2 regions of the Actinacidiphila reveromycinica genome follow, and region 2 is predicted to be linked to the other one. Evidence: riboswitches for the same ligand, from Rfam matches in the RefSeq annotation. Region 2 holds a riboswitch; the other holds the start of a gene.
The links. Region 2 has a riboswitch for thiamine pyrophosphate ahead of RVR_RS26945 (thiamine ABC transporter substrate-binding protein). Riboswitches for the same ligand answer to the same signal wherever they lie in the genome.
Positions count from the first base shown of each region.

Region 1: it holds a riboswitch for thiamine pyrophosphate, as region 2 does, so the genes downstream of both, thiO (glycine oxidase ThiO) here and RVR_RS26945 (thiamine ABC transporter substrate-binding protein) in region 2, are expected to answer to the same signal.

Region 1 is NZ_AP018365.1:1,900,972-1,908,875, forward strand. It holds gene RVR_RS07920 (hypothetical protein) at 1-58, opposite strand, end outside; gene metF (methylenetetrahydrofolate reductase [NAD(P)H]) at 82-1,002, opposite strand; gene thiE (thiamine phosphate synthase) at 1,259-1,924, opposite strand; gene RVR_RS07935 (Rv2175c family DNA-binding protein) at 2,023-2,397, opposite strand; gene RVR_RS07940 (NAD(P)/FAD-dependent oxidoreductase) at 2,510-3,721, opposite strand; TPP riboswitch at 3,820-3,932, shown strand; gene thiO (glycine oxidase ThiO) at 3,929-5,212, shown strand; gene thiS (sulfur carrier protein ThiS) at 5,209-5,415, shown strand; gene RVR_RS07955 (thiazole synthase) at 5,511-6,254, shown strand; gene pknB (Stk1 family PASTA domain-containing Ser/Thr kinase) at 6,615-7,904, shown strand, end outside.
Region 2 is NZ_AP018365.1:6,311,287-6,319,190, forward strand. It holds gene RVR_RS26935 (phosphatidate cytidylyltransferase) at 1-801, shown strand, start outside; gene rlmN (dual-specificity RNA methyltransferase RlmN) at 928-2,046, shown strand; TPP riboswitch at 2,088-2,229, shown strand; gene RVR_RS26945 (thiamine ABC transporter substrate-binding protein) at 2,250-3,320, shown strand; gene RVR_RS26950 (ABC transporter permease) at 3,299-4,984, shown strand; gene RVR_RS26955 (ABC transporter ATP-binding protein) at 4,981-6,042, shown strand; gene RVR_RS26960 (LOG family protein) at 6,412-7,488, opposite strand; gene RVR_RS26965 (hypothetical protein) at 7,878-7,904, opposite strand, start outside.

The sequences.
Region 1 (7,904 bases), 4.4 Mb from region 2:
CGCCCAGCAGCCACAGCGCGACGATGCCGAACGCGATGTAGAGCACCGAGTAACCCATGTGCCCACTTCCTCACCTAGGGGTCACGCCGCCTGCTGGTGCAGCCCGAGGTTCTCGTAGATCTCCAGCGATGCGGTGGAGTGGTTAAGGGTAATGAAGTGGAGCCCCGGAATGTCCTCGGCCAGCAGCCGCCGGCACATCTCGGTGGTGAACTCGATGCCGATCGCCCGCACCGCCGCCGGGTCGTCCTGCACCGCGAGGAGGCGTTCGGCCAGGTCGGGCGGGAACGGGGCGTTGCCGAGCTGCGAGAACCGCTCGATCTGCCGGACGTTGGTGACCGGCATCACCTCGGGGATGATCGGCACGGTGCAGCCCGCCCGGTCCACCCGGTCCCGCAGCCGCAGGTACGCGTCCGGGTCGAAGAACATCTGGGTGATCGCGAAGTCGGCGCCGGCCCGGCACTTGTCGAGGAAGTGGCGGGTGTCCTCGGCCGGGTCGGTGGAGCGCGGGTGCATCTCGGTGAACGCCGCGACGCCCACGCAGAAGTCGCCCGACTCCTTGACCAGTCGCACCAGCTCGGCCGCGTAGGTCAGCCCCTGCGGGTGGGCCACCCACTCGCCCATCGGGTCGCCGGGCGGGTCGCCGCGCACCGCGAGGATGTTGCGGATGCCGGCGTCGGCGTACTGGCCGATGATGTTGCGCAGCTCGGCGACCGAGTGGTTCACCGCGGTCAGGTGGGCGCACGGGGTGAGGGTGGTGTCCGACACGATGCGGTCGGTGGCGCGCACGGTGCCCTCCCGGGAGGAGCCGCCCGCGCCGTAGGTGACCGACACGAAGGTCGGGCGTACCGCTTCGATCCGCCGGATCGCGTTCCACAGCGTGCGCTCGCCCTTCTCCGTCCGCGGCGCGGCGAACTCGAAGGAGTAGGAGCGGTGGCCGGACGCGAGCAGCTCACGGATCGTGGTCGCGCGGTCCGTACGTGTGGATGAAGTCCCCAGGGCCATGCAAGCAGGCTAACGTGTGGCGGCCACCACACGTTAGCGCGTCCCGCCGTCCCCGGGGGTGCCCCGCGCCCCTTTCCCGAGGTGCCCCGCCCCCGCCCCGGGGTGCCCGCTGCCGCGGAGGTCCGGCCGGCGGCCCGGGTGCGCCGGCGACAGCCCCTCGGGGCCGGTGGGACCCGCCCCGGCGTGGCGGGCTGGTCGCGCCGTTCCCCCGCGCCCCTCGGGGGCACCGCCTTCCGTGGGAGCGGGAGGGGCGCCGTCAGGCCGGCGAGGGCTCCGCGCGGCGGATCGTACGGGCCAGTGCGGCAGCGGCTTCGTAGGGGTCGGGGGCCTCCGTGATCGCGCGGACGACGACGATGCGGCGGGCGCCGGCGGCGAGGACCTCGGGAAGGTTGCCGAGGTCGATCCCGCCGATCGCGAACCAGGGCCGCGGGGTGCCGAGCGCGGCGGCGTGGCGCACCAGGTCCAGCCCGGGCGCGGGCCGCCCCGGCTTCGTCGGGGTCGGCCACACCGGACCGGTGCAGAAGTAGTCCGCCCCGGGCTCGACCGCCGCCGCGTCCACCTCCGCCTCGGCGTGGCAGGAGCGTCCGATCAGCACATCGGGCCCGAGCAGGGCGCGGGCCGCGGGCACCGGCAGGTCGTCCTGGCCCAGGTGGAGCACGTCCGCGCCGGCCGCGTGCGCGACGTCGGCGCGGTCGTTGACCGCGAGCAGCCTGCCATGGCGTTCGCACGCCTCGGCGAGCACGTCGAGCGCGGCCAGCTCCTGGCGGGCCTCGATCCCCTTGTCCCGGAGCTGGATGACGTCCACGCCGCCGCTCAGCGCCGCGTCCGCGAACGCGGCGAGGTCGCCGCGGGTGGTGCGCGCGTCCGTGCAGAGGTACAGCCGCGCGTCGGCGAGGCGGGCGGACGCAGTCGGGGTGGGCATCACGGGCTCCCGGGGTCGGTGCGCCCCGGGGCGGGCCGCCGCCGCGCGCGGACCCGGACGGGGTACGGGCGCGGCGGGCGGCCCGCGGCGGGCGCGGGCTACACGGCGAGCGCCTGCGCGCGGCGCTTCACCTCGGTCCCGCGATTCTCGCGCAGCGCGTTCGCCGGGGTGCCGGGCAGGGTCGGGTCGGGCGTGAAGAGCCACTCCAGGGCCTCGTCGTCCGTGAACCCGTCGTCCTTCAGGAGCGTCAGCGTGCCCGGCAGCCCCTTGACGATCTTCCCGTCCCCGATGAAGTCGCCCGGCACCATCAGGACCTTGTTCTCCCCGCGCCGGACCGCGATGAGCTGCCCTTCCTTGATCAGCGGCCGGATCCGGGTCACTTCCAGACCGAGACGCTCGGCGACCTCGGGCAGGGTGAGCCAGGAGGGGACGAGAGCGTCAATGCGTGCGTCAACCGACGAGTAAACAGTCACGGGACAAGCGTGCCACCTACGGCCGACAACCGCTCCCAGCGCTGAGCCGTCACGGTGCCGTGTACCGCCGGCCGCTCCGGACGGGCGGGACCACCGGCGGGGCCGGCGGCCGTCAGCGCGGCACGGCGGACTTCAGCGGCACCGCCGGGTCCGCGGCGAGCACCGGGTCCGGCGCGGAGCCCGCGGCGATCAGCTTCCGGGCCTGCGCCATGTCCCGCGGCCGGCCCACCGCCAGCACCGCCACCAGCACGCCGCGGCGCAGCCAGAGCACTGACCAGGAGCCGTCGGAGGGGTCCCCCCGGGAGATCAGCGTGTCCTCCTCCCGGTGGAACCCGGCGTACTGCACGAACCGCCCGAACTGCTCGGACCAGAAGTACGGCACCGGGTCGTACGCCTCCTCGCCGCCGAGCAGGTTCGCGGCGGCGGTGCGCGGGCCCTGGACCGCGTTGTCCCAGTGGTGGACGAGCAGCCGCCGGTTGTAGCGGGCCGAGGGGAAGGACGCGCAGTCGCCGACCGCGAACACGTCGGGCGCGGTGGTCCGCAGCCGCTCGTCCGCGCGCACGGCGCCCTGGGGGTCCAGGGTCACCCCGGAGCCGGCCAGCCAGCCGGTGGCGGGGCGGGCGCCGATCCCGACCACCACGGCGCCGGCCGCCAGCCGGCTGCCGTCGGCGAGCACCACCCCGCCGGCCTCGACCCCGGCCACGGTGGTGCCGGTCCGCAGGGTCACCCCCGCCTCGCCGTACCAGCCGGTCATGTGCGCGGTGACGGACGCGGGCAGCACACCGGCCAGCGGGCGGTCGGCGGCCTCCACCACCGTCACCTCGCAGCCGGCCTGCCGGGCCGCCGTCGCGAACTCCGCGCCGATCCAGCCGGCGCCGACCACCACGACGTGCTCGCGCCGTTCGAGCACGGGGCGCAGCGCGGCGGCGTCGTCCAGGGTGCGCAGCGGGTGCACGCCGGCCAGGCCGGCGGTGCCGGGCAGCACCACCGGGTAGGCGCCGGTGGCCAGGACGAGCGCGTCGTAGGCCACCAGGCCGGCGTCGGTGACCAGGTGGTGCTGTTCGGCGCGCAGCGCCTGCGCGTGCACCCCGAGCCGCAACTCCACGCCGAGCGCACGGAAGTCGACGTCGAAGCGCACGTCGGCCAGGGCGCCGCCCTCCGCGCCGAGGAGCACCGCCTTCGACAACGGCGGGCGGTCGTACGGCGGGTGCGGCTCGTCCCCGAGCAGGGTGACGGGGCCGCGCCAGCCCTGCTGGCGCAGTTCCACGGCCGTCTGCACGCCGGCCATGCCGGCCCCCACGATCACTGCGCGACGCTCGTCCACCGGGACACGTTAGCGCGTTGGCGCCGCGCCGGGGCGGGGTCCGCACGGCAGCCGAAGGCGGCGGCCGCCGGGAAGGGGCCCTCGGCTAAGCTGGCGGCAAGCGAATTCGCGGGAGCCCGGGCGCACCGGGCTGAGAGGGCGGCTGGCCGGCCGCCGACCGTACGAACCTGATCCGGGTCATGCCGGCGAAGGGAGCAGCGAAGACTCATGCGTACCCGAACAGCGGACGTCCTCGTCGTGGGGGGCGGCATCATCGGCCTGGTGACGGCGTGGCGCGCCGCCCAGCGCGGGCTGTCCACGGTGGTGGCCGACCCCTCGCCGGGCGGCGGCGCCGCCCACGTCGCGGCGGGGATGCTCGCCGCGGTCACCGAGTTGCAGTACGGCGAGCAGACACTGCTCGACCTCAACCTGGCGTCGGCGGCGCGGTATCCGGACCTCGTCGCGGAACTGGCCTCGGACACCGGCATGGACGCCGGGTACCGGCCGTGCGGCACCCTCGCGGTGGCGCTGGACGCGGACGACCGGGCGGACCTGCGCGACCTGCACGCCTTCCAGACCTCGCTGGGCCTGGCCGCGCAGTGGCTGAGCGGGCGGGAGTGCCGCCGGCTGGAGCCGCTGCTCGCCCCCGGGGTGCGCGGCGGGCTGCGGGTGGACGGCGACCACCAGGTCGACCCGCGCCGGCTGGCCGCGGCACTGCTGCGGGCCGCGGACGCGGCGGGCGCGGAGTTCGTCCGGGCGAAGGCGGCCCGGCTCCGATGCGCCGGCGACCGGGTCACGGGTGCCGAACTCGCGGACGGCACCCGGGTGTCGGCGGGCCGCACCGTGCTGGCCGCGGGCTGCGAGAGCGGCCGGATGCCGGGGCTGCCGCAGGACGCGCTGCCGCCGGTGCGGCCGGTGAAGGGGCAGATCCTGCGGTTGCGGATGCCGGCGGGGCAGGCGCCCTTCCTGTCCCGGACGGTGCGCGCGGTGGTCCGCGGCAGCCATGTCTACCTGGTGCCGCGGGAGAACGGCGAACTGGTCCTGGGCGCGACCAGCGAGGAGTTCGGCTGGGACACGGCGGTGACCGCGGGCGGGGTCTACCAGTTGCTGCGCGACGCGCACGACCTGGTGCCGGGCATCACCGAACTCCCGCTCACCGAGACGCTCGCGGGGCTGCGGCCGGGCTCCCCCGACAACGCGCCGCTGCTGGGCCCCTCGCCCCTGGACGGCCTGCTGCTGGCCACCGGGCACCACCGCAACGGCGTGCTGCTCACCCCGATCACCGGGGACGTGCTCGGCCATGTCCTGGACACCGGTGGACTCCCCGACTACGCCGCCCCGTTCGCGGTCGGACGGTTCGCCGCCGGAGCGGCGGGAACCGGGACGGCGGCGCCCGGCGCGGCGGGAAGCGGACGGCCCGGAACGCCGCCGGGCGGGACACCGCCGGGCGCGACGCCCCCGCTCGGCGCCGGACACGTCGGGGCGTCGGCCCGTGAGGAGCAGTCGGTATGACGATCACCGTGCTCGTCAACGGGGAGCGGCGCGCCCTGGAGGACCCGGTCGAACTCGGCGCTCTCGTCGCCCGGTTCACCTCGGCGCCCTCCGGGGTGGCCGCCGCGCTCAACGAGACCGTCGTGCCGCGCTCGCGCTGGGCGGCGACCCGGCTGGCCGAGGGCGACCGGGTGGAGATCCTCACCGCGGTCCAGGGAGGCTGAGCGTGGACACCACACGAACCGCGCCCTCCGAGGCGCCCGCGGGCGCCGGCGATCCGCTGCGCATCGGCGGCGTAGTCTTCGGGTCCCGCCTGATCATGGGCACCGGAGGGGCGCCGAGCCTCGACGTGCTGGAGCACGCGCTGCGCGCGTCCGGCACGGAGCTGACGACGGTCGCGATGCGGCGGATGGACCCGACCGCCAAGGGCTCGGTGCTCTCCGTGCTGGACCGGCTGGGCATCCGGGTGCTGCCGAACACGGCCGGGTGCTTCACCGCGGGCGAGGCGGTGCTCACCGCCCGGCTCGCCCGGGAGGCGCTGGGCACCGACTGGGTCAAGCTCGAAGTGATCGCCGACGAGCGGACGTTGCTGCCGGACCCGGTCGAACTCCTCGACGCGGCCGAGACGCTGGTGGACGACGGGTTCACGGTCCTCCCGTACACCAGTGACGACCCGGTGCTCGCCCGCAAGTTGGAGGACGTCGGGTGCGCCGCGGTCATGCCGCTCGGCTCGCCGATCGGGTCGGGGCTCGGCATCCGCAACCCGCACAACTTCCAGCTCATCGTGGAGCAGGCGTCCGTGCCGGTCGTCCTCGACGCCGGCGCCGGCACCGCGTCCGACGCCGCGCTCGCGATGGAGCTCGGGTGCGACGCGGTCATGCTCGCGTCCGCGGTGACCCGGGCGCAGCGGCCCGACCTGATGGCCGCGGCCATGCGGGACGCCGTCAACGCCGGCCGCCTCGCCCACCGGGCCGGCCGCATCCCCCGCAGGTACGGTGCCCTCGCCTCGTCCCCGGTCGACGGTGCGGCTTCCCTGGGGGCGCCCCCAGTCCCCCGCGCTTAGGGCGCCGCGCTCCCCCGCGCCCCGGCGGCCTGCTGAGCGCGCGGTTCCCCGCGCCCCTGGTCAGGAGCGCGGCGGGGATACCTCCCCGGCGAAGCTCTGGGGGGAGGAACCGCGCGCGCAACCGGCCGTCCGGGCGCGGGCCGGGGACGAGAGGGCAACCCCCGCGGCGGGGAGCCGCACCCCACGGGCACGAGAGAGCAACCGTCGCAGCGGGGAGCCGTGGGCCCGCGCCGGCGGGGGCCCACCCCGGAAGGAGGGCGCCCCCGGACGGTCACAACCGCGTAGCGAATCCGCACGGGTGGGACACATTGCGATCCACCCGCGCCGAACCGCACGAAGTGCCTCGTAGAATCGGTGGCCGTGGACACCAGCGTGCAGGACCCGCTTGTCGGGCAGGTGCTCGACGGGCGCTACCTGGTCGAGGGGCGTATCGCCGTCGGGGGGATGGCGACGGTCTACCGCGCCACGGACACCCGTCTGGACCGGGAACTCGCGCTGAAGGTGATGCACCCCAGCCTCGCCGACGACGCCGTGTTCGTGGAGCGCTTCATCCGCGAGGCGAAGGCGGTCGCGAAGCTGGCGCACCCGAACGTGGTGGGCGTCTTCGACCAGGGCACCGACGGCACGTACGTGTACCTCGCGATGGAGTACGTGGCCGGCTGCACGCTCCGCGACGTCCTGCGCGAGCGCGGCGCACTCCAGGTGCACGCCGCCCTGGACATCCTGGAACCGGTGCTCGCGGCGCTCGGCGCGGCCCACCGCGCGGGCCTGGTGCACCGCGACATGAAACCCGAGAACGTGCTGATCGGCGACGACGGCCGGGTGAAGGTCGCCGACTTCGGCCTGGTCCGGGTGATCGACACGAAGACGAGCGCGTCGACCGGCGCGGTGCTCGGCACCGTGTCGTACCTGGCACCGGAGCAGATCGGCCACGGCACCGTGGACCAGCGCGCCGACGTGTACGCCTGCGGCGTGGTGTTGTACGAGATGCTGGCCGGCCGCAAGCCGTACGACGGCGACACCCCGGTGAAGGTGATGTACCAGCACGTCAACGAGGACGTGCCGGCCCCCTCCGCTGCCGTGCCGACCGTGCCGCCGCTGCTGGACGCCCTGGTGGCGCGGGCCTGCGCCCGCCCGCAGCAGGAGCGCCCGGCGGACGCGGTGGAACTGCTCGCGGAGGTCCGCACGGCACGGGCCGCGCTGTCCGCGGAGGAACTGGACGCGCTGCCGGGCGGCCCGGCGGCCCGGCCGTCCGGGCCCGTGGCGGTGCCGGGGGCCGAGCCGTCGGACACGGTGCCCGCGGCCGGGACCACCGGGACTGCCGGGACCGCCGGGACGCCGCCGCCCGGCTCCGAGGAGCCCACCAGCGTCGTGGCGCTCCCCGAGGACGCCCTCACCGACCGCACCGCCCGCCTGATGCCGCCCGCCCCGGCGCCCGACGACCCTCCCGCCGCCCCGGCGGCCGGGTGGTTCCGCTCGCGCCGCGGCCCGCTCGCCGTGCTCGTCGCCCTCCTGGTCGTGCTCGGCGTCGGCGCCGGCGTCTGGTACATCAACGACGGCCAGTTCACGACCGTCCCCGGTGTGCTGTCGCTGCCGCAGGCGAAGGCGGAGCAGAAGCTGGACCGGGCCGGCCTGGACAGCAAGGTGAAG
Region 2 (7,904 bases):
GACCTGCGGGCGGCGATAGGGGTCGGAGTCGGCCTGGGCGCGGTGGTGGTCGCGGCGCTGTTCGTGGTGAAGGCGGTCTTCGTCGGCATCGTCGTGGTGGCGGTGGTCGTCGGGCTGTGGGAGCTGACCTCCCGGCTCGCCGAGCGCAAGCAGATCCAGGCGCCGCTGGTCCCGCTGGCCCTCGGCGGCACCGCGATGGTGATCGCGGGATACGTCCGCGGCGCCGACGGGGCGTGGATCGCGATGGCGCTGACCGTGCTCGCGGTGCTGGTCTGGCGGATGGCCAAGCCGCCGGAGGACTACCTGCGTGACGTCACCGCGGCCGTCTTCGCCGCCTTCTACGTCCCGTTCCTCGCCACGTTCGTCGTCATGATGCTGGCCGCCGACGACGGCCCGCGGCGGGTCCTGGTCTTCCTCCTGCTCACCGTGATCAGCGACACCGGCGCCTATGCGGTCGGCTGGCGCTTCGGCAGCCACAAGCTCGCGCCGCGGATCAGCCCCGGCAAGACCCGGGAGGGCCTGGCCGGCGCGATCAGCTTCGCGATGGTCGCCGGCGCCCTGCTCATGCAGTACTTCGTGGACGGCGGCCGCTGGTGGCAGGGCCTGCTGCTGGGGCTCGCCGCGGCCGTCAGCGCCACCCTCGGCGACCTCGGCGAGTCCATGATCAAGCGCGACCTCGGCATCAAGGACATGGGCACGCTGCTGCCGGGCCACGGCGGCATCATGGACCGCCTCGACTCCCTGCTCCCCACGGCGCCGGTCGTCTGGCTGCTCCTGGTGGCGTTCGTCGGCCAGGGCTGACCCCCGGCCCCGCCTCCCACGCCGCCCGGCCCCCACCTCCCACGCCACCTGGCCCGCACCCTTGTCCACAGCCCCCCACTTCCCCGACGAGGGCACCGCGCGGAGTCTGCGACACTGGTAGGCATCATGCCTGTACCCGGAGAACTGACGTTTGCCGTGCCACGCGGGGCCAAGAAGCCGCCGCGGCACCTTGCCGACCTCTCGCCCGCGGAGCGGAGGGAGGCCGTGGCGGCGCTGGGGGAGAAGCCGTTCCGGGCCAAGCAGTTGTCGCAGCACTACTTCGCCCGCTACACCGACGACCCGGCGACGTGGACCGACATCCCGGCCGGCGCGCGCGGCCGCCTCGCCGGCGACCTGCTGCCCGAGCTGATGACCGTGGTCCGACACGCGTCCTGCGACGACGGCGACACCCGCAAGACGCTCTGGCGGCTCTTCGACGGGACCCTGGTCGAGTCGGTGCTGATGCGCTACCCGGACCGGGTGACGATGTGCATCTCCTCGCAGGCCGGCTGCGGCATGAACTGCCCGTTCTGCGCCACCGGCCAGGCCGGCCTGGACCGCAACCTGTCGACTGCGGAGATCGTGCACCAGATCGTCGCCGGGATGCGGGCGCTGCGCGACGGCGACGTGCCCGGCGGCGGGCCGGGCGCCCCCGACCGGCTGTCGAACATCGTCTTCATGGGCATGGGCGAGCCGCTGGCGAACTACCGCCGGGTGGTCGACGCGATCCGCCGCCTCACCGACCCGGCGCCCGACGGGCTCGGGCTGTCCCAGCGGGGCATCACCGTCTCCACGGTCGGCCTGGTCCCCGCGATGCACCGGTTCGCCGACGAGGGCTTCAAGTGCCGGCTCGCGGTGTCCCTGCACGCCCCCGACGACGAGCTGCGCGACACCCTCGTGCCGGTCAACACCCGCTGGAAGGTCCGCGAGGTGCTGGACGCCGCCTGGCGCTACGCCGACGTCTCCGGCCGCCGCGTCTCCGTCGAGTACGCCCTGATCCGCGACGTCAACGACCAGGCGTGGCGCGCCGACCGGCTCGGCCGGCTGCTGAAGAACCACCGGGTGCACGTCAACCTGATCCCGCTCAACCCCACCCCCGGCTCGAAGTGGACCGCCTCCCGTCCGGAGGACGAGCGGGCGTTCGTGGCCGCGCTGGAGTCCCACGGCGTGCCGGTGACCGTCCGCGACACCCGTGGCCAGGAGATCGACGGGGCCTGCGGTCAGCTCGCCGCTTCCGCACGCTGATACGGTGCGCTGGTGCGTTCATCGCACCAGCGGGACAAATGAACATCCGACAGGGGAGCGCCTGAGACGGCGCTGAGAGTGCGGCTGGGACGACGCGACGGCAGGACCGTCGCCGGGCCCAGGCCGCAGACCCTCCCACCTGATCCGGGTCATACCGGCGTAGGGAGTCAACGACAGTGAACAGCACCATCCGTCGGCGTGCCATGGGCGCGCTCGTCCTCGCCACCGCGGGCGCCACGCTCCTGGCCGGCTGCGGCGGTTCGGGCTCCGGGTCCGGGAGCGCGTCCGGCACCCCGTCGAAGACCGTCACCCTGGTCAGCCACGACTCGTTCGCCGCCTCCAAGTCGGTGATGGCGCAGTTCACCAAGGAGACCGGCTACACCGTCAAGGTGCTGCGCGGCGGGGACGCGGGCGCGGCGGTCAACCAGGCGATCCTCACCAAGGACCACCCGCGCGGCGACGTGTTCTTCGGCGTGGACAACACCCTGCTCTCCCGCGCCCTCGACAACGGCCTGTTCGACCCGTACACGGCCAAGGGCCTGGACCAGGTGCCCTCCGACGTCCAGCTCGACGCCGCGCAGCACCGCGTCACGCCGATCGACTCCGGCGACGTGTGCGTCAACTACGACCGCGCCTACTTCACCTCGCACCACCTCGCGCCGCCGCAGACCTTCGCCGACCTGGTCAAGCCGCAGTACAAGAACCTGCTGGTCACCGAGAACGTGTCCACCTCCTCACCGGGCCTGGCCTTCCTGCTGGGCACGGCCGCCACCTACGGCGACGACGGATGGCAGGCGTACTGGAAGAAGCTGAAGGCCAACGGCGTCCAGGTCGTCGACAGCTGGGAGCAGGCGTACGACAGCACCTTCTCCGGGTCGGCCGCGGGGAGGAAGGCCAAGGGCGACAAGCCGCTGGTGGTCTCCTACGCCTCCAGCCCGCCCGCCGAGGTGGTCGGCGTCACCCCGCAGCCCGCGCAGTCACCCGTCGGCGTGGCCACCGGCACCTGCTTCCGCCAGATCGAGTTCGCCGGGGTGCTGCACGGCGCGAAGAACCCCGCCGGCGCGAAGGCGTTCATCGACTTCATGCTCAGCCGGACCTTCCAGCAGGACATGCCGCTCCAGATGTACGTCGACCCGGTGGTCAAGGGCGCCGTCGAGCCGGAGCTGTTCACCAAGTACGGCGCGAAGGTCCCGCACCCGACCACGATCGCGCCCGACAAGATCGCCGCGAAGCGGGACGACTGGGTGAAGTCGTGGAACTCGATCGTCCTGTAGAGCCGCGCGCGTCCGGTCGCGGGAGGCGGCCCCGCCCCCTCGCGGCCGGACTCGCCCTGGCCGCGCTGCCGCTGGCGTTCTTCGCCGCCTTCTTCGCCTACCCGGTGGCGTCCATCGTCAGCCGCGGCCTGCACCAGGGCGGCCGCTGGCAGTTCGGCCGGATCGGCGACGTGCTCGGCGACGGCTCGGTGCGCCACGTGCTGTGGTTCACCTGCTGGCAGGCCGCCGCGTCCACCGCCCTGACGCTCGCGGTCGCGCTGCCGGGGGCGTACGCCTTCGCACGGCTGGACTTCCCCGGCAAGCGGCTGCTGCGGGCCGTGGTGACCGTGCCGTTCGTGCTGCCGACCGTGGTCGCCGGCTCGGCGTTCCTCGCGCTGCTCGGGCAGGGAGGCTTCACCGACAGCCTCTTCGGGGTGCGCCTGGACACCTCCGTGTGGGCGATCCTGATCGCGCACGTGTTCTTCAACTACGCCGTGGTGGTCCGTACCGTCGGCGGCCTGTGGGCGCAGCTCGACCCGCGCCAGGAGGAGGCCGCCCGCATGCTCGGCGCGGGCCGCCTCGCCGCCTGGCGCCGCGTCACCCTCCCCGCCCTCGCCCCGGCCGTCGCGTCGGGCGCGGTGATGGTGTTCCTGTTCACCTTCACCTCCTTCGGCGTGATCCAGATCCTCGGCGGCCCGACCCGCGCCACCCTTGAGGTCGAGATCTACCGGCAGACCGCCGAGATCTTCGACCTGCCCACCGCCGCGGTGCTCACCCTGCTCCAACTCGTCGCGGTCGTCGCGATCCTGGCCGTGCACGCGTCGGCCACCCGCCGCCGCGAGTCGGCGCTGCGGCTGGTCGACCCGGCCGGCACCGCGCACCGCCCGCGCGGCGCGGGGGAGCGCACGCTGCTCGCCGCCGTCCTCGCCTCGATCGCGGTGCTGATCCTGCTGCCCCTCGGCGTGCTGGCCGCCCGCTCGTTCGACGGTCCGAACGGCTACGGCCTCACCTTCTACCGCGCGCTCGGCACCACCAGCGCCGACGGCACCTTCCTCGTCTCGCCGCTGCACACGGTCTGGAACTCGGTGCGGTACGCGGCCGCGGCGACCGTGATCGCCCTGGTGGTCGGCGGGCTGGCGGCGGCCGCGCTGACCCGCCGCGCCGGCCGGCTGACCCGCGGCTTCGACGGGCTGCTGATGCTGCCGCTGGGCACCTCCGCGGTCACCGTCGGGTTCGGCTTCCTCATCGCCCTGGACAAGCCGCCGCTGGACCTGCGCGACTCCTGGCTGCTGGTGCCCCTGGCCCAGGCGCTGGTCGGCGCGCCCTTCGTGGTGCGGGTGATGCTGCCGGTGCTGCGGGCGGTCGACGAGCGCCTGCGGGAGGCCGCCGCGATGCTGGGCGCGTCCCCGGCACGGGTCTGGCGCGAGGTCGAACTCCCCCTGGTACGGCGGGCGCTGGGCATCGCGGCCGGTTTCGCCTTCGCCGTCTCGCTCGGCGAGTTCGGCGCCACGGTCTTCATCGCCCGCCCCGACAGCCCCACCCTGCCGGTCGCCGTCGCCCGCCTGCTCGGCCGGGCCGGCGAGATGAACTACGGCCAGGCGATGGCGCTGAGCACCATCCTCATGGTCGTCTGCGCGGCCAGCCTGCTGATCCTTGAGTACCCGCTGTCAAAGAGGTCGCGATGACCGACGCCCTGGCCGGAGGGGCCGCCATGACCGAAGCCCTGCTGCGCGTGGACGCGGCCACCGTACGGTTCGGGGCGCGCACCGCGCTGGACGCGGTGAGCCTGGACACCGCCGCACACCAGATCGTCTGCGTGCTCGGGCCCTCCGGCAGCGGCAAGTCCACGCTGCTGCGCGCGGTCGCCGGGCTCCAGGCACTGGACGGCGGCCGGGTGCTGCTGGACGGCGCCGACCAGGCGGGCGTGCCCGCGCACCGCCGCGGGATCGGGCTGATGTTCCAGGACCACCAGTTGTTCCCGCAGCGCGACGTGGGCGGGAACGTGGCGTTCGGGCCGCGGATGCACGGGATGCCGCGCGCCGCCCGCGACCGGCGGACCGCCGAACTGCTCGACCTGGTCGGTCTGCCCGGAGCCGCGGCCCGCCCCGTCGCCACGCTCTCCGGCGGCGAGCAGCAGCGGGTCGCCCTCGCCCGCGCGCTCGCGCCCGAGCCGCGGCTGCTGATGCTCGACGAGCCGCTGGGCCAGCTCGACCGCTCGCTGCGCGAGCGGCTCGTGGTCGAACTGCGGCGCCTCTTCGGGCAGTTGGGCACCACGGTGCTCGCCGTCACCCACGACCAGGGCGAGGCGTTCGCGCTCGCCGACCGGGTGGTGGTGATGCGGGACGGGCGGATCGTGCGCAGCGGCACCCCGCTGGAGGTGTGGCAGCGGCCCGGCTCGGAGTTCGTGGCCCGCTTCCTGGGGTTCGACAACATCACGGACGCCGCCGTCAGCGGCGGGGTCGCCGTCACCGCGTGGGGCAAGCTGCCCGTCCCCGACGGTACGCCCGACGGCGGGCACCGCGTCCTCGTGCGCCCCTCCGGGGTGCGGCTCGGCCCCCTGGACGGCGGCGGACCGCGCTGCGAGGTGGTCGCGCGGACCTTCCGGGGCGGCCATGTGGGCGTGGTGCTCCGGCCCGAGCAGGGGCCGGCGCTCGAAGCGGAGTGCGCGCTGCGCGAGGCGCCGGAGATCGGTGAGCGCGTGGGAGCTTCGTTCGCCCCCGAGGACGTGGTCGTCCTCGCGTAGGGCCCGTCCGGCGGATCCCGCCGGTCCCGCGACGCCCGGCGCCGCACCTCCCCGCGTTGTCGAACCCTCCGCGTACGAGACCCGGTACGAGGACGGTTCTCCGCCGTGCGACGCACGGCACCGGACGCCGCGAGCCCGACCGGCACGATCCGCCGGACGGGCCCCAGCCGCTCCACGGCGCCCCGCCGGCCGTCCCCGGGAACACCTCGGGGTGCCGTCGCTCCCGGCGAAACGGCGGCAGCGGGTCAGGGGCGCGGGGAACCGCGGGGTCGGCCACGGCCGGGCGTGCGGTCCGGTGGCCTGCGGGGCGTGGCCGGGCAGAGCGGCCGGCGGGGCAGGGCGGCCGGACCGCTGAGGCGACGGAAACCGCTACCCGTCGAGGCGCTCCAGGGCCGCGGGGACGTCGTCCACGCTGTCCACCAGGGCGAGCCGGCCGCTCATGGAGCGGCCCTCCGCCAGGGCCTGGAGGAGCGGCCAGGCGGGCAGCTTGGTGGTCCAGTGCGCGCGGTCCACCAGCACCATCGGCGCCGGATCGCCGTGCGAACCGTAGTAGTTGGCGGTGGCGGCGTCGAAGACCTCCTGGACGGTGCCGGCGGCACCCGGGAGGAAGACCGCACCGGCCGAGCACCGCGAGAGCAGGCCGTCCTCGCGGGTGGCGTTCGCGAAGAACTTCGCGATGTGCGCGGCGAACGCGTTCGGCGGCTCATGGCCGTAGAACCAGGTGGGCAGACCGTAGGAGGGCCCGCCGTCCGGCCAGCGCTCGCGCACCTCGAAGGCGGCCGACGCCCAGGCGTCCACGGACGGTGTGAAGGACGGGGTGCCCGCCAGCACGTCGAGTGCCTTGCCGAGCATCACGTCGTCGTACGCGGCCGCGTACGCGCCGAAGTTCGCCGCCTCCATCGCGCCCGGCCCGCCGCCGGTCGCCACGGTCAGCCCGGCCGCGGCGAGTGTGCGGCCCAGCCGGGCGGCACCCGCGTACTCCGGCGTGCCGCGCTCCATCGCGTGGCCGCCCATCACGCCCACCACCCGCTCGCCGCCGAGCCGCTCGTCCAGCGCGTCGGAGACCGCGTCGTCGTGGATGGACCGCAGCATCGAGGCGAACACGTCGCGCTCCGCGGAGGTGCGCAGCCACCACGCGTACGTCTGCGCGTCCGGCGTCGCGCCGTACCCGCCCTCGGCCAGACCCGCGTACAGCTCCTCGGGCCGGTAGGGCCGCGCGCGGTAGGGGTCGAACGGCAGGCCGGGCACCGGCGGGAAGACCAGCGCGCCGCCGGCCCGCACGTGGGCCAGGGCCTGCGGCTCCATCGGGCAGCCGAGGAAGACCGCCTGCGAGGTGTCGGTGACCAGCAGCGCGAAGGTCCGCGAGGTCAGGTCCACCGCCTGCACCCGGCAGTCCGCGAAGGACCCGCCGAGCGCGACGGCGTCGAACTCCTCCAGCGTCTCCACCTCGCGGGCCCGGCGCGGGCCCTCCGGCGCGGCGCCGGCCGGCGCCTTCGGCGGTTCGGGCGGCACCGGTGGGCGGCGGGACCCGTACGCGGGGCGGGGCAGCCGCGGACGGGGCGGATGGGGCGAATCGGGGGGAGTAGGCGCTGGCACGCCAGCACGATAGCGCGCCCGGCCGGTCGCCGGGCCGAGGCGGAGGGGGACCCGGACGGCGCGCTGTTGACGCCGAGGGACCGGGCCGGCGCTCCGCCGACGGGGCGTCCTGGCGGCGCGCGGGGCGGGGGAGTGCCCGGCGCCGCAGCGTCCAGGGGGAAGCGTCCGAGGGCGCCCGCGGGTGCGCGGCGCCGTGCGCGCAGGCCCCCGCGCGCCGCCGCCCGCCCGGACCTGCGGGGCTACGGCGTGGGCGAGAGCGCCGCGAC